DNA from 3 places in the Paenibacillus terreus genome. Region 2 is predicted to be linked to each of the others. Evidence: predicted binding sites of a transcription regulator. Region 2 holds the regulator's gene; each other region holds the start of a gene.
The links. Region 2 encodes LexA, which represses DNA repair genes until DNA is damaged. Its sites were predicted from a motif close to CGAACATATGTTCG; they were not measured.

Region 1: a site for LexA is predicted at 5,803-5,816, ahead of ACE5KN_RS29555 (DNA polymerase IV). Genes of this name have one in related genera too.
Region 3: a site for LexA is predicted at 5,619-5,632, ahead of ACE5KN_RS28325 (Y-family DNA polymerase). Genes of this name have one in related genera too.

Annotation. Positions count from the first base shown of each region.
Region 1 covers NZ_JBHIRX010000028.1:34,469-45,450, reverse strand. The annotation lists gene ACE5KN_RS29600 (YhjD family protein) at 1-44, shown strand, start outside; gene ACE5KN_RS29595 (amidohydrolase) at 107-1,399, opposite strand; gene ACE5KN_RS29590 (MerR family transcriptional regulator) at 1,462-2,562, opposite strand; gene ACE5KN_RS29585 (spore coat protein) at 2,727-2,933, shown strand; gene ACE5KN_RS29580 (spore coat protein) at 2,951-3,316, shown strand; gene ACE5KN_RS29575 (zinc-dependent alcohol dehydrogenase) at 3,332-4,468, shown strand; gene ACE5KN_RS29570 (hypothetical protein) at 4,526-4,729, shown strand; partial or broken gene ACE5KN_RS29565 (spore coat protein) at 4,739-5,031, shown strand; partial or broken gene ACE5KN_RS29560 (NAD(P)H-dependent oxidoreductase) at 5,141-5,658, opposite strand; gene ACE5KN_RS29555 (DNA polymerase IV) at 5,874-7,145, shown strand; gene ACE5KN_RS29550 (YheC/YheD family protein) at 7,172-7,912, opposite strand; gene ACE5KN_RS29545 (2-aminoethylphosphonate aminotransferase) at 7,939-9,039, opposite strand; gene aepY (phosphonopyruvate decarboxylase) at 9,062-10,195, opposite strand; gene aepX (phosphoenolpyruvate mutase) at 10,195-10,982, opposite strand, start outside.
Region 2 covers NZ_JBHIRX010000005.1:260,717-271,698, forward strand. The annotation lists gene ACE5KN_RS12350 (methionine gamma-lyase family protein) at 1-1,157, shown strand, start outside; gene ACE5KN_RS12355 (MerR family transcriptional regulator) at 1,244-1,657, shown strand; gene glnA (type I glutamate--ammonia ligase) at 1,733-3,061, shown strand; gene lexA (transcriptional repressor LexA) at 3,623-4,249, opposite strand; gene ACE5KN_RS12370 (LysM peptidoglycan-binding domain-containing protein) at 4,536-4,901, shown strand; gene ACE5KN_RS12375 (DUF896 domain-containing protein) at 5,060-5,263, shown strand; gene ACE5KN_RS12380 (hypothetical protein) at 5,377-5,901, shown strand; gene ACE5KN_RS12385 (HAD family hydrolase) at 5,966-6,760, shown strand; gene mtnD (acireductone dioxygenase) at 6,902-7,444, opposite strand; gene metH (methionine synthase) at 7,763-10,982, shown strand, end outside.
Region 3 covers NZ_JBHIRX010000025.1:18,382-29,363, reverse strand. The annotation lists gene ACE5KN_RS28360 (hypothetical protein) at 22-300, shown strand; gene ACE5KN_RS28355 (hypothetical protein) at 497-691, shown strand; gene ACE5KN_RS28350 (helix-turn-helix domain-containing protein) at 986-1,291, shown strand; gene ACE5KN_RS28345 (CHC2 zinc finger domain-containing protein) at 1,294-2,406, shown strand; gene ACE5KN_RS28340 (hypothetical protein) at 2,487-2,822, shown strand; gene ACE5KN_RS28335 (ATP-dependent DNA ligase) at 2,902-3,765, opposite strand; gene ACE5KN_RS28330 (YolD-like family protein) at 4,011-4,340, opposite strand; gene ACE5KN_RS28325 (Y-family DNA polymerase) at 4,337-5,596, opposite strand; gene ACE5KN_RS28320 (hypothetical protein) at 5,841-7,070, shown strand; gene ACE5KN_RS28315 (SOS response-associated peptidase) at 7,214-7,897, shown strand; gene ACE5KN_RS28310 (replication termination protein) at 7,927-8,286, shown strand; gene ACE5KN_RS28305 (hypothetical protein) at 8,357-9,334, shown strand; gene ACE5KN_RS28300 (AbrB/MazE/SpoVT family DNA-binding domain-containing protein) at 9,835-10,413, shown strand.

The DNA.
Region 1 (10,982 bases), on a different contig from region 2:
AGCTGGGGGCATTCCTTGGCCTTGACCTGACCCTGACGGAGTGAACCGCCCTCCACCCGCGCCTTGCTTGCAAGCATCCCTCCCGCCGTAGCGGGAGCTTGGCAGGTCAAATTCCTGCCGTAATCCGTCGGGCACGAACAGCCGTCTCACGCAAAATTTCCTCTTCATCCATCGTCAGCAGCCGCCGGCCCTGCATCAAAATACACCCATTAACAATTGTGGTGTCCACATCGGCTCCGCCCACACTGTAGGCAAGCAGCGACTCGGCATGATGAACAGGCTGCAAATGCGGCTTGCGCAGGTCGATCAGAATGATATCCGCCTTTTTGCCTGCCTCCAGCGTGCCGATCTCTCCACGCAGCCCGAGCAGCTCGGCCCCGCCGGCCGTTGCCATGGCCAATGCTTCTCCTGCCGTAAACGAAGCGGGATTGCCGGACCGCAGCTTCTGCAGCCAGGCGGTGGCCTTGATTTCCTCGAACATATCAAGCGTTGTTGCGCTGCCCGCCCCGTCCGTACCGAGTCCAACCGTTGTGCCCTGCTTCAGCAGCTCCGCTACAGGCGCAATGCCGCAGGCCAGCTTCAGGTTGCTGACCGGGTTATGGGCCATTCCCCCCTTGATTCCGCCCAGCAGCTTGATGTCTTCCGGCGTTAAATGAACGCCATGGGCAAGAAGGATATGGTCGTGGGACAGCAGCCCCGTATCGGCCAAATACTCGGTTGGAGTGCGGTTATATTTCTCGCGGATTTTCGCAGTCTCCTCCACCGTTTCCGCAAGATGGGTATGTACGGGCACACCCTTGTCTGCGGCCAGCGCAAGCGCTTCTTTCATAAAATGCGGAGGACAGGTATAAGGCGCATGCGGCCCTACCATCGTTGTGATTCTGCCGTCCGCCTGCCCGTGCCAGCGGTCGATCAGGTCGGCCGCTTCCCCCATTCTCCGTCCTCCGTCGTCTTCAAGCCCGATGACACCGCGGGTGAGGGAAGCGCGGATTCCCGTCTCCTTTACCGCTTCGGCAATCTCGTTCATATGAATATACATATCCGCAAAAGCGGTGGTGCCGGATTTGATCATTTCCGCGATGCCCAGCTTCGCGCCCCAATAAATATCCTCCGGGGTCATGCGGTTTTCCGCGGGCAGCATTTTTCGTTCCAGCCAGTCCATCAGCTTCAGATCATCGCTGAAGGCCCGCAGCAGGCTCATGGGTGAATGCTGATGGGCATTCACGAGCCCGGGCATGGCGAGCATGCCGCGGCCGTCCAGCGTCTCCTCTGCCTCTTCGGCAATGGACGGGCCTATGCTTGCAATGCGGCTGTCCCTAATGAAAATATCTCCCTCATACGGCGCCTCCCCCCGGACCATGGTGAAGATCGTCGCACCCTTGATTTTGATTGCTGACATAAAACAGCCTCCTGTCGTGTTTGGTTTACACCGACAGGCTACAGGATGTCCCTGCGTGAAGGTCAAGTCTGAAACTCGCCTGCCTCTGCAGGCAGCGGCCCGCGCTGCACGGGAACCGCGTAAATCATGTGCACAGCCCCGCTGATATGGTGGACTGCCGCCAAATAACCGTTCCGCCCGAACCATTCCAGCAGCTCCCGACAATGTGCATAATATACGGACATGTCCAAGGAATCGGTCACAGTGCCGGCCGCATCTATCTCCGGCAGCCCGTCTCCCGGACTGCCCTCTTCCCCATACATCAAATCCGCGATGCAGATTCGGCCGTGAGGCTTCAGCACCCGCTTCATTTCGGATAGCGCTACCTGCTTCTGCTCGTGCGTCAGATGGCGCAGCGCATAGCTGCTCGCCACAAAGTCGAAGCTGCCATCCATATAAGGAATGGACAGCAGATTGCCCAATCTCGTCTCCACCTGCGGGAATTTGCGGCGGCACTGCTTCAGCATCTCCATGGACTGGTCGATCCCGGCCATGAAAGCGCCGGCCTCCGCAAACAAGCCTGCCAGGTTGCCCGTACCGGTACCGGCATCCAGCCCCCGCTCTCCCGGGGCGGGAAGCACGCGTTCCACCATCATCCGCAGCGTCGTCGTATAGGCCGGGTGCCGTCCCCCGCTGCTGTCCGTACCCTTGACCAGCTCGTCATGCACGGCGGCGCGGCTGTCGAAATCCCATGCGTCCCGCCAGCCGTCGCGCAGCTGGCGGCGCCGCTTCAGGCCTCCAGCCAGCTCGAACAGATCCTCCCATTCGGGACCGCGTTCTTCCTGGAGCTGCCGGATCATAAAATCAGCCGCATCCAGATTGCGCTTGCCTTCCATCCAGCGGTCAAACATGGCGGAGCGCTGCTGCTCTAGCGCATAGACCGCCTCCTCACGCAGTCCGCGATCCAGCAGCTCCAGCAGCCTTTTAACCTCTCCCACCCCCATGCCGAATTCACGCAGCGTCACAATGATGCGCAGACGCAGCGCATCCCGCTGGCTGAACAGCCGGTAGCCGTTTCCCGGGTCCTTGCCGGGCCGGATCATCCCTTTTTCCTCATAAAACCGGATCGCCCGCGCGGATATATTCAGCTGGCGGGCCAGCTCGTTAATTTTCATTCCCTGCATGCTCCGCTCCCCTTTCCTTGTCCATATATTATAGAACATTGACGCAGCGTTAAGGTAAGCATGACAAAAGAGTTTTTCGCCCGGAAGTGCATAGCTGCTGCAGCCACGAGGAAAAATAGCCGGGATCAAGCACTTGCCGCCAATTTTGACAGGAGGTGAAACGAATGCAAGAACAACGTCTGGCGCCTCATGAATCGCTGGAAATTCATGAAATGCTGAACTTTAAAACCGTCTGTCTGGCGAAAACGAAGCTGATGCAGGGCATTGTGTTCGATAACGAGCTGAAAGCATTAATGGAAAAGGACATTCAGCAGTCCCTGCTGGACATCCGTGAATTGCAGGCTCTGTACGAACACGCCCCTATACATTAAATGGAGGAAACCTGAGCATGAAGCAAAAGGATGATTTGGACCCGATCCAGGCGGAAGGCATGCCGCATATGGCAGACAGCCTGTTTGCGATAGATTTTCTGCTGGCAGCCAAAAACAGCGTGCGCAATTGCGCCTACGCCCTGTCCGAAACAGCATCGCCCGAAGTCAGGGCCGTACTGCGCAAGCAGCTTACCCAGGCTATCAATCTGCATGAAGAAATCGCGGGTCTCATGATCAAAAACGAATGGCTCAATCCGTATGAGCTCAGCCAGCAGGTGCAGCTGGACGAGAAAGCCGCAGACATGATCACCCAAATTGCCGACATGCAGCTGTATCCGAGGGACACAGACCGGCTGGGCAATTTTGCCACACCCAATAAATGAGAAAGAGGAATTTGAATGAAGGCCGTCACCTACCAAGGAATTAAGAACGTGCAGGTCAAGGAAGTCGAAGCCCCCACCATCGTCAAACCGGATGATATGATTGTCAAATTGACCTCCACGGCCATTTGCGGCTCAGACCTTCATCTCATCCACGGGATGATTCCAAATCTGCCGACAAATTACATCATTGGCCACGAACCGCTGGGCATTGTTGAAGAAGTGGGGTCAGCTGTCTCCAAGCTGAAGAAGGGCGACCGGGTCATTATCCCGTTTAACATCAGCTGCGGAGAATGCTATTACTGCAAAAATCACCTGGAAAGCCAATGCGATAATTCCAATGCTAACGGCGATATGGGCGCTTATTTCGGCTACTCGGAGACGACAGGCGGATATCCGGGCGGACAGGCCGAATATATGCGTGTGCCTTACGCCAACTTTACCTCCTTCAAAATTCCCGAGGACAGTGAGGTGGAGGATGAAAAGCTGGTGCTGATCGCTGACGCCATGACGACCGCCTTCTGGAGCGTGGACAATGCCGGCGTCAAGGAAGGGGATACGGTAATTGTAATGGGCTGCGGCCCCGTCGGTCTGCTGGCCCAGAAATTCGCATGGCTCAAAGGGGCCAAACGCGTAATTGCGGTGGATTACATTGATTACCGTCTGGAACATGCACATAAACATAATAAGGTTGAAACCGTCAATTTTGAAAAAGAAGATAACATCGGCAGCCATCTGAAAGAAATGACCAAGGGCGGCGCGGATATCGTCATTGACTGCGTGGGAATGGACGGAAAAATGACGCCGATGGAATTTCTGGCGACAGGACTCAAGCTCCAGGGAGGAGCCATGGGCGCTTTGGTCGCCGCGGCGCAGGCGGTGCGCAAGGGAGGAACCATTCAAATTACAGGCGTTTACGGGACGAGATACAATGCGTTCCCGCTTGGTGATATTTTTCAGCGCAACGTCAATCTGCGTACAGGACAGGCTCCCGTCATTCACTACATGCCGCATATGTATGAGCTGGTTTCCTCCGGCAAAGTGGATCCCGGCGATATTATTACACATGTCCTGCCCCTCGATGAGGCTAAGCGGGGTTACGAAATATTTGATACAAAAACGGACAACTGCATCAAAGTGGTGCTCAAACCTTAGCGTCAAAATCTGTGTAAATTCAGTATCGGCATCCACGGGATGAAGGAGGTATTTTTTATGCAGTATCCGACCTATGGTCTTCACGAAACGCTTGAAGTTCATGAAATGACGGTATTCAAAAGCCTGTGCATGACCAAATCCAAGACGATGCAGATGCTTGCCGCAGACCCGGAACTCAAGCAAATTTTGCAGCAGGATGTGCAGCTTGCCACCCGACAGCTTCAGGAGCTGTCCGGCATTCTGTCTTCCAGGCTGCAATAGGAGGAACCTATGAACTCGATCATAAAAAATTTAACAGGCATGGGCGATATGACCGATCAGGTGATCGCCGGCGACTTTCTGATCACCGCCAAGGCGGGAATCAGAAATTATGCGGCAGCCGTTACCGAGTGCGCCACCCCGGAAATCAAAGCGATACTGCGCCGGCAGCTGGAAGAAGCCATTACGACTCATGAGCAGATTACGAACTATATGATGAAGAGGGGCTTCTATCATCCGTACAGCGTAAATGAGCAGCTGCGGCTGGATTGAAGTACGCGGAGACCGCGTTAAATCTGCCGTAAACGGCAGGTCAGCCATTACATCATTTTTTCTATAAAGCATGGCAATGACAAAAAGAGCGGATATCGGGGGACTGGTTCCCGCCAATACCCGCTCTATTAAAATGGATGATTACTCTGTCACGACCTTCGCATATTCCTTTGCTGAAGCTTCAAGCTCCCCGTCCGTTACCGTTCTGATGCCATTTAAAATAAAGTATGGCTTGAGCTTGGTGCCAATCAGGTTACTGGTGGCTTCCAAAGGTCTTAAGAGCTCCTCCATTGTATATTTGGTCAAGCCTTCAGGCTGATAGTTTTCCTTCGGGCTGCCTGTGGAAACAGCCAACTGCAGCTCTTTGCCGTGCAGCTTTGTTCCGCCCTCGCAAATTCCCAACCATAAGTCAGGACCATATCCTCCCATTTTTTCAAAAGTGGCGGCGTGCTGTACCAATAAAACGGGAATTGGAAAACAATACGGTCATGTTCTTCCAGCAGCTGCTGCTCTCGCTCCACATCAATCTGTTCGGACGGATATTCCTCATACAGATTATGTACGGTCACGTTTGGCTTGCCTTGAAGCTCTTCGACCCACCGTTTGTTGATACGGGATTGCTCCAAATGGGGATGCGCCACAATAACTAATGTTTTCATTAAAAATCTGCCCTCTTTCGTAGTGATTATTATTCGAATCAATTGTAACTTTATTAGTTACATGTCATCATTTTAGTTACATATGCGTATTTAGTCAAGTGGTATAGCTGTTCATTTTTAGAAACCAACAATTACCTTGTATACAGAACAAATGTTTGATCTATAATGTATAGGAACACACGTTCGCATTCTTTCCTTGAGTTGGAGGGAGCAAGATGGCTAAGACAAATGAGCGGACAATTTTTTTAGCGGATTGTCAGAGCTTTTACGCAAGTGTGGAAAAGGCTTCGCATCCGGAGTACGAAAATAAACCGCTTGCTGTGGCGGGAGACCCCGCACGCAGATCGGGGATTATTTTAGCAGCATGTCCTATAGCAAAAAAACACGGCGTAACTACCGCAGAACGTCTTGGCGAGGCGCTCAAGAAGTGCCCTGATCTGGTCGTTGTACGTCCCCGCATGAAATACTATATTGATGTTTCTCTCAGCATCACCGAGATATACAGGGAATATACGGACTTGGTGGAGGTTTTCAGCGTAGACGAGCAGTTCCTGGATGTGTCCAAAAGCATGCACATATTCGGCGGCGATCCTATGGCCATGGCCCGGAAGATTCAGCAAGAGGTTCTGCTGCAGACCGGGGTATGGGTGCGGATTGGCGTCAGCTCCAACAAGATCCTGGCCAAAATCGCAACAGATATCTGGGCCAAGAAAAACGAGAGCGGCCTCTTTACCCTGCCCAGGAGCGAGATCGAACCTCTGCTGTGGCCGCAGCCGGTCAACAAAATGTTCGGGGTGGGCTCGCGCATGACGGCCCATTTTGCGAAGCTTGGCATGACCACCATCGGGGATATCGCCAGAACGCCCTTGCCGGAACTGAAGCGCAAATTCCGCGCCCATTTTGGCAAGCAGTCGGATATTCAGGCCGAAGTCATGTGGAGAACGGCCAACGGTCTGGACGACAGTCCTGTCGCCCCGCATACGTTCAGCACACAGCAGAAATCGATCGGCCATATGATGACCCTGCCCAAGGACTATCTGGAGCCGAATGAGGTCGAGACCATTCTGCTGGAGCTCACGGAGGAAGTATGCCGCGACACCCGCCGCAAGGGCTATATGGGATCTGTCGTGACCGTCGGCTGCATGTGCAGCCCCTACGAAGCGCCGACCGGATTTTCACGCCAGATGAAGCTGCCCGATCCAACCAACAATACGAATAAAGTTTACAAAACCGTGAAGGAGATTTTTTATAAGTTCTGGAATCATATGCCGGTAAGGCGCCTGGGCGTCAGCCTGAGCGGCTTGACGGATGCGGAGACATACCAGCTCTCCTTCTTTGAGGATGAGGAACGGGCCCGCTCTCTGGAAAAAACCACGGACAGCATCAAGGAACGCTACGGCAGTGCGGCCATCGTAAGAGCCTCCTCTCTTACCCACGCCGGGCAGGCCATGGAAAGATCTTTGAAGATCGGGGGACATTATAAGTAGAGCATTTATAAAGTGGTCGCTTTTTCTTAACCTCTTTTATAGGAGAGTATGCGGCGATACGTCTTTTCATCCTTCAGCTTGCGGAAATGGGACATTGCCGGAAAAAGATTGGCTTCAATAATAGAAACACGCCCTTGCCTGTCTGCTGCAACATCCAGGCCATAAATACGATGTTCGGGGAACAACGCTTCTAATCTTCTGACAGAAAGAAGTGAAACTTTATCTATTTCCGCTTCCAATGCGGCAGCTGGCAAGTAGCTGATCGTTGAACTCTTTATACCCGGATTAAACTTAAGCAGTTTTCCGCTGCTGCGTGTATTGTTGGAAACAATATAACCTTTGCCTGCAACTTTGATCACCTTTCCCGTCACTGTCCACCTGGATGAATTCTTTTTCCGCTGCACGATCACTCTCAGATCAAAGGGCTGTTTGTGTATCGTCGGCCTGTCAATTCTCTGTTGAACCATATATTGGGCAGATCCGGTTTTACTTTTAATATAACGATAGGTATTCTCTCTACCCTGTATCACCGTTTTCATGCTCTCATAATGTATGGCATACCTGTCATGCCCCAGATCCGAAACTTGAATAACTCCCCTGCCGCGGCTCCCCCAAACCGGTTTAACCATGACATGCCGGTGTCTTTCCAGAAGACCCCAAAGCGATTGCTGGCTCATCATCCTAGTTTCCGGTAAATAGGGCGACAAGGCGGTACTCTTTTTCATAAACACATACTTTACCCATTTATTTTTGGCTACCGTTCCCATGGAAACCCACCTTTCTCATGTTGAATTCATAACCGCGAGATATACTCCTCAAGCAATTCCAGGAAAAGCTCCATATCCTTTGCCGTAATGTCCCCGATATTGGCAATCCGGAACGTCTTCAGCCCCTCTAATTTACCGGGGTAGATCATCATGCCTTTACTGTAGAAATAATCATGCATAGATTGGAAATCAAAATCTGTATGTGGTTCATGAATGGAGGTAATGATCCTGGAATGATGCTCTTCAGGAACGATATGGGTTAATCCCAGCCTTTTCAGACCGCTGATCAAAGTTTTCCAGGATGTTGTGTATCTGTCGTAGCGTTTGCTTATACTTTCCTGCTTTAATTCCTCTATGGCTTGCCTTAGCGCGTATAAGGTCTGTACAGGCGGTGTAAACCGCATTTGCGCATGTTCCACAAAATATTGATATTGGGCGTACAGATTCAAATAATAATTTCTTGGTTTCCGGTCTTTCAGCTTCTCGAGTTTGCTTTTCTTGGCGATGACGAACGAAACCCCGGGCATGCCCTGCAGGTTCTTGTTGGAGCTGGAGGCCAGAAAGGAAATGTTCATTTCCTTCATGTCCATCGGAATGGCAGCAAATGAACTCATGGCATCGACCAGCATGTCGATGTGATACCTTTTGCATAATTTTCCGATTTCCTTCACTTTGTTAAGCAGACCGGTTGTTGTCTCATGATGCACTACCGCAAGATGAGATATCTCTCGGCCGGAAGCCTGGATATATCTCTCCAATTCTGCGATATCAATCGCATCGTCAAAGGGGCTTTTGAATTCCAAATAATCGATTCCATACACCGCGGCGATTTCACACATCCGTTTACCGTAGGCACCGTTATTGACAATAACCACGGCTTCGCTGCCAGGGACGGAACTGATCATGGCTTCAACGGCCGCAGTTCCTGATCCGCCAAACAATATGGTCTGATAGTACTCCGGCTCGGCCACCAGACGGGTCAGCTCTGTGGAAATATGCTCCATGACCGCACCAAACTCGGCTTCACGCGGGCATATATCCGGAACCACCTGTGCCCATTTTACACTGTCTGTAGTGGTTGTCGGTCCTGGAGTAAGCAAGATATTCCTCTTTACGGCAGGATACATAAGCTGTTCACTTCCTTGCTCTTCACGGATGGTTTTGAATGAATTCCTGCAAGCGCTCTCTAACCTCGTGAGGTTTTATGGCGGGGCGGGCCAGCTTCTCCCTGGATTGCATGGATATTTTCATATACAGAAAAGTAAGCCCTTTGGTCTCTTTCCATTCTTGTAAACAAGTCTTCAGTTCCTGAAGATCATGGACGTGAATCGACATTGTATACCCGCAGGAGGCAGCAATGCTTACGAAATCCGTATTATGTGAAACGGTGCTCTGCCCTCCTGTGGATTCATGGGCATTATTATCAAGCAGAATATGAATCATATTGCCAGGGTTATAATACCCGTTCGTCGCAAGGCTTCCCATGCGCATCAGCAGGGACCCGTCTCCGTCAATCACAACAATGTTCTTGCCGGGCTGGCTTAAAGCTAGCCCAAGTCCGAAAGAGCCCACACATCCCATCGATCCGACCATATACAGGTTGTTATCCGCATCTTCAATTTCATACAATTCCCGTCCCGTTTTGCCTGTTGTCGCAAGCTGTATCGTATTCCTGTCCTTTAATGAATGAATTACAGACAACGCCTCATACCGGGCAGGCATCTGATTGTCTTTATGGGCATGCCGAATGATCTGGTTGGCATGAATGGAGTTTTGCTGCTTTTGCAAAGGCACTGTGTCAAAGGTCCCTTTCTTGACAACAAAGAAGAACGGCCGGTTCCGGGTTATTTGCTCATTGGCCTGGATCAGCTGCCTTTTGGCCTCCTGCAAATCCTGAGAAAGATACTGCCACTCCACGTTCATTAGCTCCAGCAGCTGTGTTGTGATTCTGCCCATAAGCTCATGCTGAGGCTCGTCGGGGACACCGGGCTCTCCACGCAGGCTGACAAACCCGAGCAGCGGAATACGAAAGGGATAGATCAGGGAGGTTAACGGGGAGACAGCATTTGTTAGCCCTGAATTTTGCATCAGCACAACGGACTTCTGTCCTCCAATAGAAGCAGCGGCAGCAATGGCAACTGCATCTCCTTCGTTGGCTGCAGCAACGTAATCCGTTTCGTTAATAGCATAATTGATTAAATTTTTGAGATAGGAGCACGGCACACCGCTGAAAAAGGCAAATCCTGATTTGCGCAGCTCTTCGCCAAACAGCCTGGTATCCATTATATCCCCTCATGATTCGAATTGGATTTCGATGACGGGAGATATTGCCGTTCTGCAGCTTCCAGCTCTTCTGCCCCTTGAAGCCTGAACACCTCTTCCAATGTCGCCACTTCCCCTTCGACTTGCACAAGGCTCTCCGCCCGATAAATTGTGCGGGATACTTGTTTCATGGCTTCAATGGATGAGCGCAGGTTATGATTTGCCCAAATTACCAGGCTGATCCCGAGATCCCGAAACTTGGCGGTTGGGGTTAAATAATACTTCGTGGGTACGATGACTACAGGCAATCTTCCCGCCCATTCCTTCATAAATGCCTCAATCTCCATAATATCCGGCCGTTTGCTGTGAATTAGCACCGCATCGGCGCCTGCCTTCCGGTATGCTTCCGCCCGCCGCAACGCCTCGTCAAGTCCTCTGCCGGTGATAAATGCCTCCACCCTGGCTACAACTACAAAATCATCATCTGTTTGCGTATCCTTCATCGCCTTGATTTTACCGCAAAATTCTTCGATATCAGCCAAAGGCTGCAGTTGACCGTTTATGAAAGAGTTCATTTTGGGAAATTGCTTATCTTCAATACAGACCCCTGCAATCCCCCGCTGCTCCAGTTTTTTCACCAGGCGTCTTGCATTATTGAAATTACCGTACCCCGTATCCCCATCCAGTAAAATCGGGATAGACGTTGCGTCACTCATGAACTCCAGAACTTCCAGCACCTGGGTCCAGGAGGCTTCGTTATTATCCCTTACCCCCAGCGCCGCCGAGATGGATAACCCGCTTGCCCAAA
Region 2 (10,982 bases):
ATCAATGGAAGGTCATTGCGGCTTTTCAGAGCCGCCAGGTGAGCGATTTTCATTTTGCCGGCTCTACCGGATATGCCTATAATGATCGCGGCAGGGAAGTGCTGGATGAAGTGTATGCCCTCGTATTTGGCGCGGAAGCGGCGCTGGTCCGCCCTCATTTCGCGTCTGGTACCCATACGATCGCAACGGCGCTGTTTGGCGTGCTGCGTCCCGGTGATGAACTGCTGTATATTACAGGCCGCCCGTATGACACGCTGCATAAGGTGATTGGGACGCCGGGGGACGGAACGGGCTCGCTTCAGGATTTTGGCGTGACCTACCGTGAGACGGCGCTGACGGCGGATGGACAGGTTGATTGGGGACTGGTGGAGTCGTCCATTACGCCTGCAACGAAGGTCATCGGCATTCAGCGTTCCCGCGGTTATGACTGGCGCTCTTCATTCTCTGTTGCGGATATCGGAGAGATGGTTCGGCGGATCAAAGCGATCCGCAGGGACCTGATCGTGTTCGTCGACAACTGCTACGGGGAATTTACGGAAGAGCTGGAGCCTACCGAGGTAGGGGCGGACCTGATCGCAGGGTCGCTTATCAAAAATCCGGGCGGAGGCATTGCCGAAACCGGCGGTTATATCTGCGGGCGAAAAAAGTACGTCGATTTGGCCGCATACCGTCTGACGGCACCGGGGATTGGCGCCGAGGTTGGCGCAATGCTGGGGACGACACGCAGCATTTATCAAGGCCTGTTTCTGGCCCCGACGCTCGTGGGACAGGCGGTGAAAGGCAGCATTTTTGCAGCCGCCGTATTTGAAGCCATCGGTTTTACAAGCAAGCCGGCCTGGGACGAGCACCGGACCGATCTGATTCAAGCTGTCTCCTTCGACGGACCGGAGCATCTGATTGCTTTTGTGCAGGGGATTCAAAAGGCTGCCGCCGTAGACAGCCATGTGGTGCCGGAGCCATGGGATATGCCGGGATACGAGCATCCTGTTATTATGGCGGCAGGCACCTTCATACAGGGAGGCAGCCTGGAATTGTCCGCGGATGCGCCCATTCGGGAGCCGTATATCGGCTATATGCAGGGCGGGCTAACGTACTCGCACGTCAAATTTGGCGTATTGAAGGCCCTGCAAACGATGAAGGATCGTAATTTACTGTGAGTTTACCTAACACGCCGTTGACATTTTACATCAGGTAAATGTACAATGGGGTCAGTAGAAAAGATCACTGGAAGGTTGATGAAACGATGGGTGACGAAATTCGCAGAAATATGGCCTTGTTCCCGATAGGGATTGTGATGAAGCTTACCGATTTGTCCGCAAGACAGATTCGCTATTATGAGCAGCACAGCCTGATCGTTCCGGCGCGGACCTCAGGCAACCAGCGGTTGTTTTCCTTTAATGATGTGGAACGATTGCTAGAAATTAAAGCTTTGATCGAAAAAGGTGTAAATATAGCAGGAATCAAGCAGGTGATGAACCCTGTCAGCAAGGAATCCGAGGAAGCGACGGTCATCACGGCCGATACGGAGGTCAAGCGCCGCGAGCTGTCCGATACGCAGCTGCATCGTTTGCTGAAGCAGCAGCTGGTAGCAGGCAAGCGGCCGGGACAGGTATCGCTCATTCAAGGGGAGCTTTCACGCTTTTTTAATAATAAGTGAGGCAATGATCTTGCTTCTGATGTAAAGTCCTTTTGAATATCGTCCACACATAACAGATAAAAGGAGAGGTTACACTTGAGTTACACTAAAGAAGATATTCTCCGCATTGCGCAGGAAGAGAATGTGCGTTTTATCCGTCTGCAGTTTACGGATTTGCTCGGAACGATCAAAAACGTGGAAATTCCGGTAAGCCAGCTTGAGAAGGCACTGGATAACAAAATGATGTTTGACGGCTCTTCGATCGAGGGTTATGTGCGTATCGAAGAATCCGATATGTATTTATATCCTGATTTGGATACCTGGGTCATTTTCCCTTGGGTAGCCACGGATCGTGTTGCGCGTCTTATCTGTGACGTTTACATGCCCGACGGATCCCCTTTTGCCGGAGACCCGCGCGGCATTCTGAAGAGGGTGTTGAAGGAAGCGGAGGAAATGGGCTTTACGTCCATGAACGTGGGGCCTGAACCCGAATTCTTCCTGTTCAAAACCGATGAAAAAGGAAATCCGACCGAAGAGCTGAATGACAGAGGCGGTTACTTTGATCTCGCTCCTACAGACTTGGGGGAGAACTGCCGCCGCGAAATCGTGCTGACTTTGGAAGAGATGGGCTTTGAAATCGAAGCTTCCCACCACGAAGTGGCTCCTGGGCAGCATGAGATTGACTTCAAATATGCCAACGCTATTAAAGCAGCCGACCAGATTCAAACGTTCAAGCTTGTGGTGAAAACGATCGCTAGACAGCATGGCCTGCATGCAACGTTCATGCCAAAGCCGTTATTTGGTGTAAATGGTTCCGGTATGCACTGCCATCAATCGCTGTTCCAGGGCGGCGAGAATGCTTTTTATGATGAAAATGACAAGCTCGGCCTGAGCCGGACAGCCCGCCATTATATGGCCGGTATTCTGAAACATGCCCGCGCCATGGCGGCAATTACGAACCCGACTGTGAACTCGTACAAACGTCTTGTGCCTGGTTATGAAGCACCTTCTTACGTGGCCTGGTCTGCAAGCAACCGCAGCCCGATGATCCGTATACCGGCTTCGCGCGGTCTGAGCACTCGTGTTGAAGTTCGCAATCCGGACCCTGCCGCCAATCCTTATCTTGCGCTGGCTGTAATGCTTAAAGCAGGTCTGGATGGTATCAAGCGCGAGCTTTCACTGCCAGCGCCAATCGACCGCAACATTTATGTTATGACGGAAGAGGAACTGGTGGAAGAAGGGATCGCCAGCCTGCCGGCTGATCTGAAAGAGGCGCTTGGCGAGCTGCTGCGCAGCGAAGTCATTGCCGACGCGCTTGGCGACCACGCTCTTGCATATTTCTACGAGCTCAAAGAGATCGAATGGGATATGTACCGCACTCAGGTACACCAATGGGAGAGAGATCAGTATTTGACTCTATACTAAGGGAGAGAGTCCCTGGCGTGCCAGCGCTGGGGGCTTTACCTTTTTAGGTGGGAAAAAACGTACAAAAATGAAGTTTGGACGGAAAAAAGCCTTGGAGTGCCAAGGCTTTCGGGTGTGAATAGTCACAGTTGCATGAGGCTGCTTAGCGGCCTCTTCTTTTTTTGCCGACAGAACAGATGTAGCAGCTTGGGTCGTTTCTCACGGATACAGGAAATACATGATGCGGAACTGCAACCGGATGGCAACGGTTGATCACTTCAATGGGGTGAACTACCGGAACGACCGTTGGATAATAGCGATCATTGACGAATCGAATTGGAGGGTAGACGATGGGTCCTGCTGTTGGATAAAAAGACATACTGACAACTCCTTTCGGATATGTTGATATAACATATGCCATTTAGCCGCGCTTGACTGGACAATTGCCTGACGGCAGGCATTCATCAGCATTCGCACAGAAGCAGAATCAATCAGTTATTAGTTTAACTTTAGATAGACAGAAACACCCCTGCATTTATGCTGGATCGCACAAATGCAGGGGTGTGTTCGGTCTAAGATGGTCTAGTGGAAATCCCTGAACAAACCGACTACCTTGCCCAGTATGCTGACTTTGGTCAAGCGGAGCGGTTCGTATTTCGGATTCTCGGGTTGAAGCCGAACATGATCTTTCTCTTTGTAGAAGGTCTTCACAGTTGCTTCGTCATCCTCGGTCATCGCCACGACGATGTCTCCATTATTGGCCGTTTGCTGCTGTCTTACAATAACAAAGTCCCCGTTGGTGATGCCGGCTTCAATCATACTGTCCCCTACAACAGACAGCATAAACATCTTGTCATCACCAACAAATTGCTGAGGCAGTGGAAAATAATCCTCAATATTCTCCGTAGCCGTAATCGGAAGGCCTGCGGTTACCTTGCCGACCACCGGAACCCGGGTTACCGTGTAGTTGAACATATGTGTCTGATCCGAATCCTCCTGGCCAAGCAACTCAATGGCCCGCGGCTTGGTGGGATCCCGGCGGATTAGCCCCTTCTTCTCGAGCCGGTCAAGATGTCCATGGACAGTAGAGCTGGAAGCAAGTCCGACCGCCTCCCCAATCTCTCTTACAGAGGGAGGATATCCCTTTAAGCGAACCTCATTACGTATAAATTCCAAAATTGCCTGCTGTCTGCTGGAAATCTTAGACATGTCCCATCAACCCCATTTAAGTAACGTTTGGGAAAATTATAACATAGAACTGCCGTTCGTACAAACATAAGTTCTGAAAGTCGGCAAACAATTTGCAGAGGCAGAGTATCAGCTGTTCAGTAAGCTGTATAGCCGTAAACCGGGCTTTTACAGTTACGTTTTTCTCGTGAAATCAGGAAATATTAAAAATAGGGAACCTGTGTTCTAATTTTCGCTTGAACAAAACATGTGTTCGTGTTATAGTGTTCTCGAAATAAACAAGAACAAATGTTTGGAGGTTGTTAACATGTTAAAATACAGCTCCTATCAAAGCATATATAATACGGCCGTGGCGCAGGGTGGACACACGGGCGGTAGAACCGCAGGGCAGAACAGTAGTCCACTGATCAGCATGCTTCGTTTATTCGTTGCCGTAATTGTGCTCTGGATTTCTTTTGCCGGCCTGTTTACAGTATTTGCAGGTTCGTCCGATTTGCATGCATCCAATGAGAAGGTGGTTGTGCTTACGGGGGACACGCTGTGGGGAATTGCACAAGAACATAAACCGGACTACATGGATACGAGAGTTTATATAGAAGGAATTATTCGGATCAACGGGCTCGAAAGCTCCGGAATCAGGGCAGGAGATGTGCTGCTGCTGCCGGAATTTTGAGGGTTTGCCTGCTGCAGCCGAATCATATATATAGTTCTCAACATATGGGATTATGACGAATATGAACGAATGGAACGGAGCTTGCGGGGGAACCTTGACAAGCTCTTTTTAACGTGTCAAAGTGTATAATATCTTTGCGTATTTGGAGGGGACAAAATTTGGATATTGACAGCTTGGTGGCGCGCATTAATGAGCTGGCGCGCAAAGCAAAAGGAGAGGGCCTGACCGAAGCCGAAACAAAGGAGAGAGCCGAGCTTCGTGAAATTTACCTGGGTAACATCCGCCGAAACTTCCGGCAGCAGCTGGAATCCATCGAATTTGTGGATGAAGAGCCGGACAATGGCAAAGGACCGAAGCATTAAATACATTTATAACGATATACAGCCGGTACTTGGGTCCGGTCCGCTTGCCGGCGGCCCGGGCAGAGGCACCGTCACTATATAACCGTTACTATTTAGAGGAAGGAAAAGTGCATATGGCCGGTTCATTTGAAAGAAAAGTTCGCAAAAACATGGAGAAGGTGAACAAGCAGCGTAAAAAGCAGGGGGGCCAACCGATCGGCAGCAGCACGGGAAATGCTGGTGATACATATTATGGGCGCAATCTGACGGTTCCGATTATGCTGGTGGGCCTGTCCGTCCTGTACCTGGTCTTGACCATGTTCTGGACACAGGTGGGCATGAGAGGTATGGATTGGCTTGTGTTTGGGCTCTATATGCTGCTCGCGGTCGTATTTTTTCTCCGCCGTCCGTATTTGCGGGTTGGCAAAAACACGCTGTATACGCTGAAGGGCGGAAGGGAGCGTTCCATGCCTGCGGATCAGATTAAGAGCATCCAGGTCCAGTCCGGATATGTTATCGTTGAGAAGCAGGGCAAAGGCGGCAACTGGATTTTCAACAAAACGCTGGGCCGTTATGATATCGAGACAATCGCGGAACGGCTTGAGAAATTTGCAGCCGCCAACCAGCTTCCGTTTCAAGCGGAAGGGTCAAATAAGTAATCACGCACGGGGAACAGGATACAGCAGCCATCAGGTTAATTGAATGAAGGAGTGGACGAGCGGGATGACGATTGAAGCGGTCATGTTTGATCTGGATGATACGCTGCTTTGGGATGAGCGCAGTGTTGAGGAAGCATTTGCGGCGGTATGTCAGACGGCCTCCAAGGCAACCGGAGTGGATCCGGTCAAGCTGGAGGAAGCGGTAAGGACAGAAGCCAGATTACTTTATGAATCCTATGAAACCTTCCCTTTTACCAAAATGATAGGCATTAATCCTTTTGAGGGCTTGTGGGCAACCTTTGCCGGGGGAGATCAGCCTGAATTCCGGCAGCTGGAACAGCTGGCACCTGTTTACCGCAAGGAATCCTGGAAAAGAGGACTCGAAAAAGTCGGGGTAGCCGATGAAGAGCTGGCAGGCAATCTTGCCGAACAGTTCGGGATTGAACGGAGAGCGCGTCCGATTGTATATGAAGAAACATTCCAGGTGCTTGATGAGCTCAAGGGCAGATATAAGCTGCTGCTGCTGACGAACGGATCTCCTTCACTGCAGCAGGAGAAGCTGGATGGAGTGCCGCGGTTGATCCCTTATTTTGATCATATCGTCATTTCGGGTACGTTCGGCAAAGGCAAGCCTGATCCCTCCATTTTTGAGCATGCTTTGGGGCTGCTCGGAATCGAACCTCATATGGCGGTCATGGTAGGCGACAAGCTGACGACGGACATCAAAGGTGCGCTCGCAGCAGGGGTACATGCGGTATGGGTGAACCGGAACAGCAGGACGAATACGGAAAACATTCAGCCTGACTTTGAAATCGAGCATCTTGCTGAGCTCGAGAGTGTAATTCAATCGTTATCCTGATCATAAACCGTCCGGGCGCGAAATGCGCGCCAGGCGGTTTTTCAATTTTCTGCTCACCAATAAAACAACCCTGCTAGCCGGCCGGAACGGACTGCGCAACAGGGTTGTTTACAATTTTTTTTGTGCGGATAGATATTTTTATTAGGCCTTAACGAAGGTCGGATCATCATAGTTGTGTGCCACCCATCCGTTTTCCTCAATAAAGAGACGGACAGCCACAATTTTCTGATTTTCCATCAAAGTAAAGAAGTGTGGTGTATTTTCCGGTACGGAAATGACATCACCAGGCGACAATTCCACATTAAAATAACCGAGATCGTCCGCGCCTTTGATGATAAAAATGCCTTTGCCGCCCACAATGGCGCGGATTTCATCTTCCGTATGGGTATGGATGTTTTCAAATTTGGCCAGCAGCTCTTCAAGATTCGGAGTTGCTTCGGACAACGTGATAATATCCCAAATTTTATAACCGCGGCGGGCAGCCAGGTCTTTGATTTCGCTGTCGAAGGTGCTCAGAATCCGGGCTTTTTGTTCATCAGATAAAGTAAAATTCTCCTTAAGCTCGTCAGGGAGCTTGCTGATGTCCCATTTCTCATACAGTACCTCTTGCTTGGCCAGAAACTCCTGCACACCAGCCTCATCGCTGATGCGTTCATTTGTATTGCGGATTACGATCTCAGCCATACTTCTCCCTCTTTTCCACTTGGAATTAATTATGCATTATAGCGAATATCAGATCACATGTCGATGTGAATTTGATATATTTTCCCCATTATATCATGGTGATTGTAAGGAACGGGCAGAGGATACGCTTATAAGTATCCTCCATTGGACCTGTATATGGAGACGGACTATGATATGAGAAAGTTTTCGCTTCCGACTTATAGAATAGTTGAGTTCTGTTGAATACTATAGATCCTAGATATCGACAGTTGTATGTATTCAAGTGGAAGCGTTTCTGCTAAACTAAGATTTAACGTTTTGCGAGGGGGAACAAGGGCAATGAAAGAAAGTTTGCAGCATGCGATACAGCAGCGGATACTTATTCTCGATGGTGCCATGGGCACGATGATACAGCAGGAGGAGCTGACCCCGGCGGATTTTGGGGGTGAGGAGCTCGAAGGCTGCAATGAAATGCTGGTGCTCACGAGACCGGACGTCATTCAACGGATTCATGAGCAGTACCTTGAGGCAGGGGCGGATTTGATTGAAACGAATACGTTCGGCGCTACTTCGGTTGTCCTTGCCGAATATGACATTTCAGATAAAGCGCGAGAGATCAATCTCGCTGCAGCCCGCCTCGCCCGTGCGGCGGCGGATGCCTTCCAGACACCGGACAAACCCCGGTTTGTGGTAGGGGCTATGGGACCAACAACGAAAACGCTGTCTGTTACAGGCGGTGTAACCTTTAACGAGCTTGTTGACAGCTACGAGGAGCAGGCGCTCGCTCTGATCGAGGGCGGGGTGGACCTGCTGCTGCTTGAAACCTCACAGGATACATTAAATGTAAAAGCAGGCAGCATAGGAATCCGGCAGGCGTATGACAAAAGCGGAATTGAACTGCCTTTGATGATTTCCGGCACGATTGAGCCTATGGGCACAACACTTGCCGGTCAAAATATCGAGTCTTTCTATATATCACTTGAGCATCTGCGTCCGATTTCCATCGGATTGAACTGTGCGACTGGTCCCGAATTTATGAGGGACCATATCCGCTCGCTGGCAGACATGTCGTCCTCTGCGATCAGCTGTTACCCTAACGCAGGGCTTCCGGATGAAAACGGCCAATATCATGAATCTCCGGAATCGCTGGCGAGAAAGTTGGGGGGATTCGCGGAAAAAGGGTGGCTGAACATTGCTGGAGGGTGCTGTGGTACGACACCCGCCCATATCCGGGCGATGGCCGAGGAAATGGCAAAGTACCCGCCCCGTTCTCTGCACGGGCAGCATCCGCCTGCGATTGCGGGCATTGAAACGGTCTACATTGAGCAGGACAACCGCCCTTATATGGTCGGGGAACGGACGAATGTTCTCGGCTCGCGCAAGTTCAAGCGTCTGATTGTGGAAGGCAAATATGAGGAAGCGTCGGAAATCGCCCGTGCGCAGGTCAAGAGCGGAGCTCATATCGTGGATATCTGTGTACAGGACCCGGACCGTGATGAAGCGTCCGACATGGAAGCTTTCCTGAAGCTTGTCGTCAACAAAGTGAAGGTGCCGCTCATGATCGATACGACAGACGCTGCCGTAATTGATCTAGCACTGAAATATACGCAAGGAAAAGGAATAATTAACTCCATTAACCTTGAGGACGGGGAGGAAAAATTTGAGAAGGTCGTGCCTTTGATTCATAAGTATGGAGCGGCTGTTGTGGTCGGCACGATTGATGAGCAGGGGCAGGCCATTAAAAGGGAGGATAAGCTGGAGGTAGCCAAACGGTCATATGATCTCTTGGTGAACAAGTACGGCCTTTCTCCTGAAGACCTGATTTTCGATACGCTTGTATTCCCGGTCGGAACGGGAGATGAGCAATATATCGGCTCGGCCGAGGAGACCATTGAGGGCATCCGGCTCATTAAAGAGGCGCTTCCGGGCGTGCACACCATTCTCGGCGTCAGCAACGTCTCCTTTGGTTTACCGGAAGCGGGACGCGAGGTGCTTAATTCCGTGTTCCTCTATGAATGCACCAAAGCCGGGCTGGACTATGCCATCGTCAATACGGAGAAGCTGGAACGCTATGCTTCCATTCCGGCACATGAGCGAGAGCTGGCGGAGAACCTGATTTACAACACGAATGATGAGACGCTGGCGCTCTTTGTGGCGGCTTTCCGTGACAAAAAGGTGGAAAAGAAGCAGCAGGCCTCGAATCTGACGCTTGAAGAACGTCTGGCCGCTTATGTGGTGGAAGGCAGCAAAGAGGGGCTAATCCCAGATTTGGATGAGGCTTTAAAGAAGTATGCCCCGCTGGAAATCATCAATGGACCGCTCATGGCGGGCATGGAAGAGGTTGGGCGGCTGTTTAACAACAATGAGTTGATTGTCGCTGAAGTTCTGCAAAGCGCTGAAGTGATGAAAACTTCCGTGGCGCATCTTGAGCAATTCATGGAGAAGACCGAGAGCTCGGTAAAGGGTAAAATCATTCTCGCCACCGTTAAAGGGGACGTTCACGATATCGGAAAGAACCTGGTTGAAATCATTCTCTCCAATAACGGTTACCGCATCATTAATCTGGGTATAAAAGTACCACCGGAACGGATTATTGAGGCATATCGCGAAGAAAAGGCGGATGCCATCGGTCTATCCGGCCTGCTGGTGAAATCCGCGCAGCAGATGGTCGTGACCGCCCAGGATTTGAAGACCGCTGGGATTGATGCTCCGATCATGGTCGGCGGGGCGGCGTTAACCCGCAAATTTACCAAAAACCGGATCAGACCGGAATACAACGGTCTTGTCCTGTATGCCAAGGATGCCATGGACGGTCTGGATCTGGCCAATAAATTAATGAATCCCGACACGCGCAAGGTGCTGATAGAAGAGGCGGAGAACGAAAAAGAAACAGAGACTGCCGCCGAGCCGAAACCGCTGCCGAAATTGAGCCGTGTCGAACGCTCCAATATCTCAACGGATGTCCCTGTCTATATTCCGCCTGATCTTGAGCGCCATGTGCTCCGCAACTATCCGATCGGCCATATTTTGCCGTATGTGAATATGCAGATGCTGCTGGGACACCACCTGGGCCTGAAGGGCAATGTGGAGCAACTGCTGGCGGCAGGCGACCCCAAAGCGGTCAGCCTGAAGGAGACGGTGGACGACATTTTGCAGTCAGCTGTTATGGATGCGATCATGCAGGCGCACGCGATGTACCGCTTCTTTCCGGCCCAATCGGAGGGCAATGATATTTTGATCTATGATCCGGCTGATGTTAGCAAGGTGCTTCACCGCTTCTCCTTCCCGCGCCAGCAGGTTGAGCCTTACCTCTGTCTGGCGGATTTCCTTAAACCGGTAAGTTCAGGTACAATGGATTATGTCGGCTTTCTGGTCGTTACAGCCGGTCATGGAATCCGCGAGCTGTCCACGGCATGGAAGGATCAGGGGGATTATTTGCGCTCACATGCACTTCAGGCGGTTGCCCTGGAGGTGGCCGAAGGGCTTGCAGAACGGATTCATCATATGATGCGGGACAACTGGGGCTTCCCGGATCCGCCCGATATGACGATGAAGCAGC
Region 3 (10,982 bases), on a different contig from region 2:
TGAATGGAGGACCAGCCCCCTATGTTAGACTATTTTAGGAACAAAAAGATTAAACAAATTTTCAGCCGGTTTCCTAGTATTGATCACACTGAACAAGAGTGGCTTGTTAATGATTTAAAAGCCAGGGGAGAGCGATTACGCTCTGATATACATTTACATGGAGCAATAGAAATAAATTTAATCAAGGATCGTATAGACCTGATTGATGAGGCCATATATGTAATGACAACTAATAATTATAGGGATAATTTAGAGAAATGTATGATAGTTAAAAAGGTTTATGCAACAATTTTGAAATAAATATCATCGGGATGCCGGGCAGTTCCAATGATGCGGCTAATGATGTGGCCAGCACATTCGGACCTCTGCAGGCGCAGTCACGAGCCGAAAGTGAGCGCCCGGCAACACCCCGCTGCCTCCAATCCGGAGGAGATTCGCTCAGATCTCGGCACATCTATACGGCGCAGCTACGCGGTTGTAAGAAAGGATGGTATGCATGCAGAGAATGAAAGAAGTTCAATGTAAAACCTGTTTTAAGAAAATAGCAACGATCAATACTGCACTTAATGTCATAGAAGAGGAGGGCGGCGTCTCCCGATCTAATAGTTCTTATCCAGTCGGTCCTAATGATGTTGAGGAAGTCAAATTAACATGTAAATGCGGCCATGTAACAACTTTTTATGGTGGTTGATGAATCCTATTGAATAGGAGGTTGTAAATGAAATGAACGCTTTCTCACTTTTTGTAAATAACAATGTAATTCATTGAATATGGAGGCTGTATGAAAAATAAGAGCCAATTTGAATGGTGTGTTGTAATATCATTCCTAGTAATCATACCGTGCCTCGTTATTTTCTGGCCTGAATACTATGCTTCAGGAACGCTGATATTGATTCTTTTTTGGTTGGGAGTATACCTTGTCTTCTTCGGATCGAGGCGTAAGGACACTTAATGAATATTAAGTTGTATTAAAAGGTGGTACGATATGAGATTTGGTGAATACATCAAGAATCTACGAAAATCGATCGGGTTTAATCAGGCGGATGTGGCAATGAAAGTTGGTATAACGACATCCTATTTGAGCAAGATTGAAAAGGGAAGTGTTTCTCCACCATCTGAAGAAAAATTACTGCAGTTAGCAGCAGTGCTTCAGGACGATCCCAATAATATTATTTTTAAAGCTGGTAAGATTCCGCCAGACATCCGTGAGCTTATCTTTCAGGAGCCCGGTGTTTATGAATATCTGCATCAAAAGTTAAAGGATAAGCGTAAGGAAGAAAGCAGGGAATAGTCATGGCCATACATTTTTCGGAGAAATTCATAGACCAGCTCTTGGAACAAGTGGACATGATGCAACTTATGGAAAAGCATGGTGTACGGGTTAAAGCAGGCTCGGGCGAAAACCATTATTATATTGCAGACTTCTGTTGTGGTAAGAAGGATTTTGATAATGGCCGCATTAAGAAAGCCACACAGACCTACAAATGCGGATCCTGCCAAACAGGTGGAAACGCCATTCATTTCCTCCGGAATGTTGTAGGCAAAACTTTCCATGAAGCTGTTTTGGAATTAGTTGATATGGCAGGCATGCCGCTGCCGGATGACCAAGTGAATAGTAAGCAGCGGAGAAAAGAGGAAGCCTTGGCGCTGGCTGCGGAGTTTTATCATAACCAAGGCAACTTTGATTATTTTCTGTCACGGGGGATTTCCATTGAAGTCCTCAAAAAATATAAAGCCGGCTATGCGCCTGGAGGGCGTGAGCTCCGGAATCATTTAGTAAGGCAAGGGTTCACGAAGGAAGAACTCCAGGAATTCAAGTTATTAAACAATAGGGGATTGGACCGCTTTTTTTACCGGGCTGTCCTGCCGATATATATGTTTGGGAAGGTTGTAGATCTCTACGGCCGTGCGGTAGATGATTCTCGTGCAGGCATCAAACACCAGTATCTTTATGGAGATATTCCCTTCCTGGGCGGGTATGACTTTATAAAAAGTGACCAACTCGTTACAATCTATGAGTCGTTTATTGATCAACTGGTTGCCGAGAGCCATGGAATCCTTAACGGAACCAATCCAGGAGGTTCAGGTAAATTTACCAGTAAGCACGCACGCTTGATACATAGAAAGACAGATAAAGCTGTGCTATTGTTCGATGGGGACCAAGCTGGCCGTGAAGGTGCTTTAGCTGCAGGGCGTATGTTGATCGATACCGGCGTTCAAACATGGGTCGGTGAGCTTCCTGAAGGAGAAGATCCTGCTCAAATGATCTCCGAGAAAGGGATTGATCATTTTAAAAGTTACCTGACCGGAAAAAGTTACGAGCAGTTTGAAATGTACTGCATGCTGCAGAAGTATGCTCTTGAGGATATTGAACGGTATGTCAATGAAATGAAGAGGAGAAATTAGTGGGGGGGATGTCTATGTCCACACATAACACTTTGACGAAATCCATTATTTCCAGTAAATGAGCAGGAGAGTGTATTAAATTGGATGAAAGCACAAAAGTTAAATACTGTTTGGTGCAACTTGGAATGCTTTATTATGCTGGTGGACTGGCACGTAAAAGTCCAATAAAAGATACATTTAGTTATGAGTTTGTAAGTGATGAATCGCTAGCATTTCCTTTCATTGATGAGTCCTTTGCTAATATTGTAGCTACAAAATGTGGAGCAACAGTAATTCTAAGAAACTCAACTTTTAAGCAATACGCAGATTTATATGAAAGACATAAAAAATATATAGATAGTGAAAAGGAGTGGCATAAAGAACAAGAACGTGCGTTAATCGAAGAACTGAAACAGCAAAACAACACTGGAAATTGAATCTTTTGTTTCCACCATAAAATCCGAATACTCTTTTTTTATAAAATATGCCGCCATCATAATGGCGGCATTTAAGTACCTAAACAACTTGTTGAATTAATCGTTCCACAACTGGCAGACGCATCGATCCATCCTTATTCCAATGACGGAATCTGACACCTACCTTGATAAGCGGCTCTACATAAGCATAGTCCTTCGTTTCCCGCAGGGTTAGTTTCTTCAGTTGCGGAAAGGTGGTTTTGCCAATCGGTCCTGTTATGCCGTATTTAACAGCTCCTACGGGTACGATTCGCCCTCCACGATCCATCCCCAGCAGCCAGGACACGTCTTTCTTGGAATACCCCGTGATATAGCATTCCTCACGTTGGAAAACAACAATACGCTGCCATACTCCAGGAGGTCGTTTTCCAGCATAATACTTGCTGTCTTTCTTCTTTAGGACGATACCTTCCAATTGATGCTGCTTACACAAGTCAAAGAATGTTGTGAAGCCATGCTCCGTGTAACGAATTTTCTTTATCACGTCATTCTCCTTGATAGCCTCTTCCAGGATAGCTTTACGTTCCATGAGGGGCAGGGACTTTGTGTCTTTGCCTTTATAGGTAAGGATATCGAACGCGACATAGGTGAGCCCAGCTGTCTTGGGGCCAAATCGCTTGGAGGAAAAACGGCTCATGGTCGCAGCAAAATTGGGAGCTCCAGTATCCGGATCACTTACAAAAAACTCTCCGTCCAAGACTGTGTGTCTGGCTGTGGCGTTTGATGCTGCAGAAGTGATCTCCTCAAAGCGGGAGGTAATTTCGTTGCGGTGCCGAGTATATAGCCGTGTGGTATGATCAATATCCAGGATTCCGCGGATGCCGTCTAATTTCAATTCTCCAATATGCTGGTCGGATTCGAAGGGGGCCGGACAGTCTACAAGTAACATTGGATCTACATACATTGATTTCACCCCCCTATACCGTACCATAGCGGAAATCATCTATCACTGGTACTTGATGGGGTGAGAGGATAGATATACATCGGTCTGTATGACCGCGCAACGATTCATTTCTCTTACGTACCGTCCGGGACATCCAGGGTCACCGCTGAAGACCGCGTCATGAGCTGAAGGGGAGCAGACTGGCGCGAGGCGCTCCATGTTCCTAATGAGATCCGGTCAGCTCCGCTGCTGCTCCATCATAACTGCTACAACAGGTTCATTTCTTTTATGAATACCAATTGAATCCGATTCAGATCTCCATTTGGTTCCTCCAGTAAAAGATACCCGGCTAATGGATCACATCGTTTGATGACACCCCGGATGCTTACGAAGCGCTTATTGCTATAATAGGTGATTTCGACTATTCTGGCATCCTGCAGGCTAATAGATATTCGATCATTGAGCTCTTGCAGTTGATCATCGTCCAGGGTTGGCATTGTAATATCATCTTGGGCATAAGCCCACTTCTGAAGACGATCTTTATGTTCTGGTAGCATTAGCGAAGCCCACTTTTTATGTCCGCGATCTCTAATCATTGAAAATGCCCTCCGATTTTCTGAGTACGTCCCAAATGAGTGCCGGCATCCGTCAGAGAGCATGCCCTAAACACAGAAGCCCCGCCGAACCGCGCATGAATCGCATCGATGGCTGAGCCAAGCAGCCGTAGCTTTTCGTCCTGTGGACCTGAAAATAGGTCCAACTGAATGGCATCATCACTGACCAGGTTGGATACGGCGACATGTACGGTGCGTATTTTCCCCATCACGTTGGCCTGGCTGTATAGTGCTATGCAGGTATCATAAAGCCGCTTTGATACATTGGTTGCTTCAGGGAGCGTGAAGGAGCGGCTGAAGCCCTTTTTAAGCTCATGCTTACTGTACCCAAAAGAGAGGGATACGGTCCGGCATGCTGCGTTTATTTCGCGCATACGTGATGCCAAGTGATCCGTAATCTCATAGATCACAGTGGGCACTTCATCTTTGTTGTAATCCCTCATAAGAGTGATACCGTTAGAAAATCCTTTACGCATTTCAGCGGAAGGATCGACGAAGATCGGGGACAGATCCACTCCCCAGGCATGATAATAAAGCTGTTCGCCCATCACCCCATATTTTTGTTTGAGCTTGGCGAGGGAGCATTTTGCCAAGTCCTCCAGTATGTAAATGCCCATACGGTTCAGATTACGTTTCATCCTGTGGCCAATACCCCATACGTCCTCAATCGGCGTGGGCCAAAGCAGCTTTGGAATATCTTCATATTTGCACTCTGCAATGCCCTTTTTCTTCGCATGGATGTCCAGGACCATCTTTGCCAGCAGTTTGTTGGGACCGATGCCGATTGCGCAGGGGAGCCCGGTTTGCAGCTTTATATCCTCTTGAATCAACCTGGCGATATCACGAGCGCTGCCAAATATCTGTTCGAGGCCATCACAGATTACCCATGACTCGTCCACGGAGTAGGTGTGAATGGCTTCTTTTGGCGCATACTGGTTTAATAAATTCGTGATTTGCATTGAAGTATCCAGATACAGGCCCATACGAGCATTCACGATCCGGATTCTGGGATCGGGCGGGATCTCGTAAAGCCGGCTGCCGGTTCGGATACCAAACTCTTTTTTGAGCACTGGTGAAGCTGCGAGCACGACGCTGCCTGGCCGGTTTTTATCACCTACAACAGCAAGCAGGGTGGTAAGCGGGTCCAAACCTTGGTTTACGGCCTCAACGGATGCATAGAAGCTTTTCATATCGATACAGAGTACCCTGTTGTGTGGAAGTTTTGAGTAGTCAATCATTCAGGTATCTCCTTCCTTTTAAAGAACATATGTTCCTATATATTATATACATAGAATAGGATATCTAAACAATCAGAATGATTTTCCTGTTTTCCATATTAATAGGGTATTGATTGTAGATGTGTTAAGCGTAAATACTCCAAAATGTAAATAGTTATTTACACCTATAGACACATTGCTTTATCATGGATTCAATAGGCAAATAGCGCGATGTCTATATGAAAATAAAAAGAGGGTGAATAGTGTGGCAGAAAAGGATTTTGTGATTGAATCATACCGAGGTCCAGAAACTGGAGGACGTAATCAGCAGCCGAGAGATTTTGTTATAGAAAGCTACCGATCATTGGCTGTCAACGATCGGGATTTTGCTATTGAATCCTATCGGCAAACAAACGTAGAGCTACCGTCGAGAGCTACCAGGTTTCCCACTAAAGTGCCATACCGTATGCTTAATAAAGCACACGACTATGCTAAAGAAATTAGAGATTATTTAAAAGAGCAGCGGCGAACAATCAAGGCGCGTCCGACCGTTAAAGAATACGATCATGTTGAGATGCAAGTACGAAACCTTCAAACTGGTAACCTAGAGACAATTAACGTGAGCATCGATAAGGCACTAAGTAAAGAAGCCGGAGTCGTTGTTTCCAGAGAGCTGTTTGAAAACTGCCGTTCTTTGCAAGAACTGAGAAGTGTTAGCCAAATGGATGCCGTGGAGCTGCGAGCTCTTTCTGATCGAGGCATGAATCCGAAGAAAGAAGTGGAGCGTATAGAGGACGTGAGAGGGTCTTCCCGTATCGAAGCCCAGCCGGCTTCTCTTCAAGCCGAACCCGAGAGTACTTCTCGCCCCGATCGCAGCTGGATGAAAGAACGTAAAGAACGGCTTGATGCAGCCGATCAGGCCCATGGAAAACTGAGTGAATCACTTGGAAGCATGCAGCCGAACATGAACCATACATACAAGGTCGGAAACGATAAAGAATGGAATGTGCTTTGTTACGACCATGGTCACGGTGTTGAATTTGTTGCTTACGAGAAAACAAATCCCCAGGCAGATAGAATCGATACAAATAGCCCACGACAGCTGGCCAGTATCATGATGGGGGATAATCTTCAAAGCGCCCGCTTAATTGCTGCCGAGCCTATCGGACCGGTTGATGGAAAATTAAACGACTTGGCTGATGTCATTAAACAACATACGGAGCATATGCCGAAACTCATACAGGTCGAACATTTGGGCAAGGAGATCAGCTCCTGGAAGCTCCTCCAAAACGAACACGGGAAAAACGATGAGCGGATGGAGTACAAGCTGAAGGGAGACAATTTAACGCATACCGCACTTTTCCGGAATGATGATATCAGCAGAGTCCATAGGGATCGGATGATGGATGGATTGAAGGAACAGAAGCCAGAAGTATTAAATGAGTTTTTCAGAAACATGCGGGATAAGAGCTTGCAACTTGATCGGGGCAGATAAATCGGTATGGCTGCTGTCTTTGGACAGTGGCCGTTTCTATTTTTCAGGATGAGTTTCTACTATTATAATGGAGTTACATTCAGGACAACCTGTTAAGTAGGTGTAATTTAAATTAACCGGTTGAAGCGAAAGGGGAGATAAGCATGTGCGGCCGTTTCACTTTGGTAGCTGATGAATCAGAAGTCATTGAGGGTTTCTCCGTTGAACGTGTTGATTATGAATATAAGCCTCGATATAATGTGGCTCCAACCCAAACCATTGCCGCCATTTCCCATCGAAATGGAGGGCGTGTGCTGGAAGGGTATCGTTGGGGGCTTATTCCATTTTGGGCCCAGGACATGAAGAGTGGCTATACCATGTTCAATGCTCGTGCTGAGACTCTTCAGAGTAAGCGGGCATTCCGCGATCTTCTTTCGAGTAACCGAATCGTCATTCCTGCTGACGGATTTTACGAGTGGAAAAAAGAAGGGAAGGATAAGCAGCCGTTTCGTTTCCAGCTGGAGTCGAAAAGGGTATACGGCTTCGCCGGCTTATTCGATCAGTGGGAGAATCCTGAAGATGGAGAAATAATTCGAAGCTGTACGATTATCACAACAACACCTAATGAGCTGGTTAAAGATATTCATGATCGGATGCCGGTCATTTTAGACGTTGAGGCCGTGAGCGTTTGGTTGGACCCAGAGGTAAGGGACAAGAAGATTGTTCAGGAACTCTTGGTTCCGCTGCCGGCGAAACAGATGATATGTTATCCGGTTTCCAAGTTGGTAGGGAATGTAAAAAACTCTGATGCGTCTCTTATTGAAGAGATCCCGCTCAATTCAAAATAGATCCACATGGTTAGAAATGGGGAAGAGTAGTGGCTTTTATGATTGCCCAGAGGGCATTTATCAAATTGTATTTACTGACGTTGGTGGAAAAGCATTGGGGCTATGGATACCAGATGCTTGAGGATATGAAATTTCAATTTAAGGAGTTTGGGTATATCCCTCCGCAAAGTGAGGTTTACCGTGCTTTGCATGAGCTGGTTCAGGAAGGAATTCTGTATCGAACGAAAAAATTAAAGAAGGGGGATCCGCGCGTCGATTTCCAGGAAATTGTTATGTACAATTTCACGGACGAAGGCAGGGAAAAGGCTGCTTTATACAAAAAACAGGTCAAAGCGGATCTTGATCGGTGCATTGGGATGCTGCGAAAAGCGGAAAAGGATAATTTTTAGTTACCGGGGATCTTTTGGGAAGGATAATATGATATATTAAGGGAAATATAGTAGGGAAGAAGTGAAGTAATTGCTTGAAGATTTCCTCCGGGATCTGCTCGATTTACCGCCATCTGAACGTGATGAGCTGCTTGCCTTAAATCAACATTTAATGAAAGATCGCCAGATAAAAATTATTACGAAAAAATTGACTCAAATAACTGACGATACCGGCATGGCACAGTTTACTAGGGAAGATACATTGAATAGAATAAGCCGGTATGTCGAATCAGCCAAAAATCATATACGAAAAGATGATAATGGTTTACATTTGCCGAAGGCCAGTCAGTTTATGATCGTTAGGGTAAACTTTGCAGGACTCGGTACAGAATTAGACGATGTTCATTATGCAATTGTTTGGGAAGAGCATAGGAAGAGGGACAATATAAGTGTTATTCCTACAACGAGCTTCAAACCGGAATCTACACTGGAGACAGGTCTGACATTTAATATTGGCCATGTTGATTTTCTCGGTGGAGAAACAGTTGTATTAATGGATCAAATAATAAGCATTAGCAGGAAACGACTACAAGCAGTCCGACATTATAATCATGGCACAGGAAGGAGAGAAATTGCAAAGCTCTCAAAGGATCAGCAGCTCCGGATAAAAGACGGATTTCGTATATATGGTTTACATGAAGCGACGCTTTTCAATGAATTCATACGCGACAGCTTTAAAGATACATTGCCCGAATTTCAAGATCCGGATGTGCAGTTTGATCACCTTCATCGACCAGTCATTACAATTCAGAATACAAAGGACGAACTCATTTACCAGCTTTATAATGATACACGTCAGTTTACAATATCACGAAAGCTTTTTGCTAAACCTGGCGTTAACCGATACCAATTGTTAATCGATTGGATTAACGCTAAAGCCGAAGTTGATCGAGCAACCCTCGAAATCGTTAAGAGCAGGGAAGAGGTTCGCAAAGAGGGGTATGCAAAGATTCAGGCTGCCATTGAAGCGTGGGAGCAGCCTTCTGGAGAAGATGGATTAACCAGTTAAAAAGGTATTGACATTCCGGACAATATAAGATAGAATGAAGACAATAAATAAACGGAATCATAACAAATGCCCCATGGTGGGCCTCGGAATTTCAGAAAATGCCCCGTGGTGGGCCTCGAAAAACACCTCTACTTTTGAGTAGGGGTGTTTTTCATTTCACTCATCTTCTTGCTCTGGAAAATATCCTAGCAGGTTCCCGCATAAGGGGCAGTGCTTAATTGAAGTTCTATTCAATTCGTTGGCAGTCGTGTAGGCGGAATCCAAGGAAATGGTATCAATGATTGGAGTGATTTTATTGTACCCGCATTCCAAATGGTCGCAACATTCAACCACGGAGTATTTCTTCATGTTTGCCCTCCTTCAGTATTAGCTTTATCGCTTACAAGACATCGTATTCATTATAAGTTGTAAAGTTATTACCCGATCTGAGACGAGTTTTACGTTGACAAACTCCTTACTTTTCCTTACTATAGTCGTAAGGAAAAGTAAGGAGTGGTTCGATGTTTAAGTCTACTATGACAAGTAAAGGACAGCTTACTGTACCAAAGGAAATTAGGGAATATCTTAATCTGCATGCGGGGGACGGAGTTATATTTGAGGTTAAAGGTGATAAAGTCTTATTTGACAAAGATTATGAAATAATTCAATGTCCCGTATGTGAAGGATTCGGCTCATTTAATTTCAATAATTTGCCATGCTTTATTTGCGATCAAACAAAGTACATAAACTCAAAGCAATCTTCTTGGCAACTTATTAGCTTAATTAAGTTAAATAAATATGGTGTTGCAATGTCAGTCAGTTCACATGAAGTTGGGCCGGAAGGAGAGCTAGAGTTCCGTCATATTCCGAAAGTTGAGTTGTTTAGTAAAAAGTATCCAGATGTATTGTTAAATATCGCTTGCGACTATTTACAAATGAGGTTTATTGAAGAATTTGCTCCGAGGAGTCTTTCTGATCCTGAGAAATTTATGATTCCTTCGGATGGCGAATTAAAAGATATTCTTGCTTTGTTAAAAAGAGAGGTTGTCAAAAACGAGGTCGAAGCTTGGTTCCGAGGGAAAAGAAGTTTTGGAAATTAGGTCGGTGTATCTGAATGCTTCAAAAAGAGAAGGATAATCATTATAAAGGCTTGGATGTATATCGTCCAAGCCTTTTACTCTGGTCTATTACCATTTTGTTAGTCTGCCTAATGGTCTCAATAAATCTTCCCCATGGATTATAACACGAGATCTACACGCTTTACAGGTAACAGCAGCTGTTCTATGGGTAATACCACGGATACGGTAGTTGCAGTAAGGGCAAGTCCCATAAAGCTTTCCAAAGAAAACCGCTTGAAGAAATCCAACAGCCGCCACAAGGGCAATTAACAAACCTTTTGGCTCCATGTTCAATTGGTTGACGATTAAAAGAATGAATAAGTAAACAATCACAATCCTGCTTACTGCAGTGACTCATGTGTTGGCAGCCGCTCGGAATCTCATAAAAGAGAAAACCAGGCGTTTGGGGTTGTGAAATCAAACGGAAGCGTTGGTTTACATTTTTACAATCGTCCAATATCGAGGAGTTCACCGGTTTGTGACAACATGTAAGGAAATGGTTTTATGCGGCTGGCAGATCCAAAAGCCGCCGGCAGCACGCCGGATGCCCA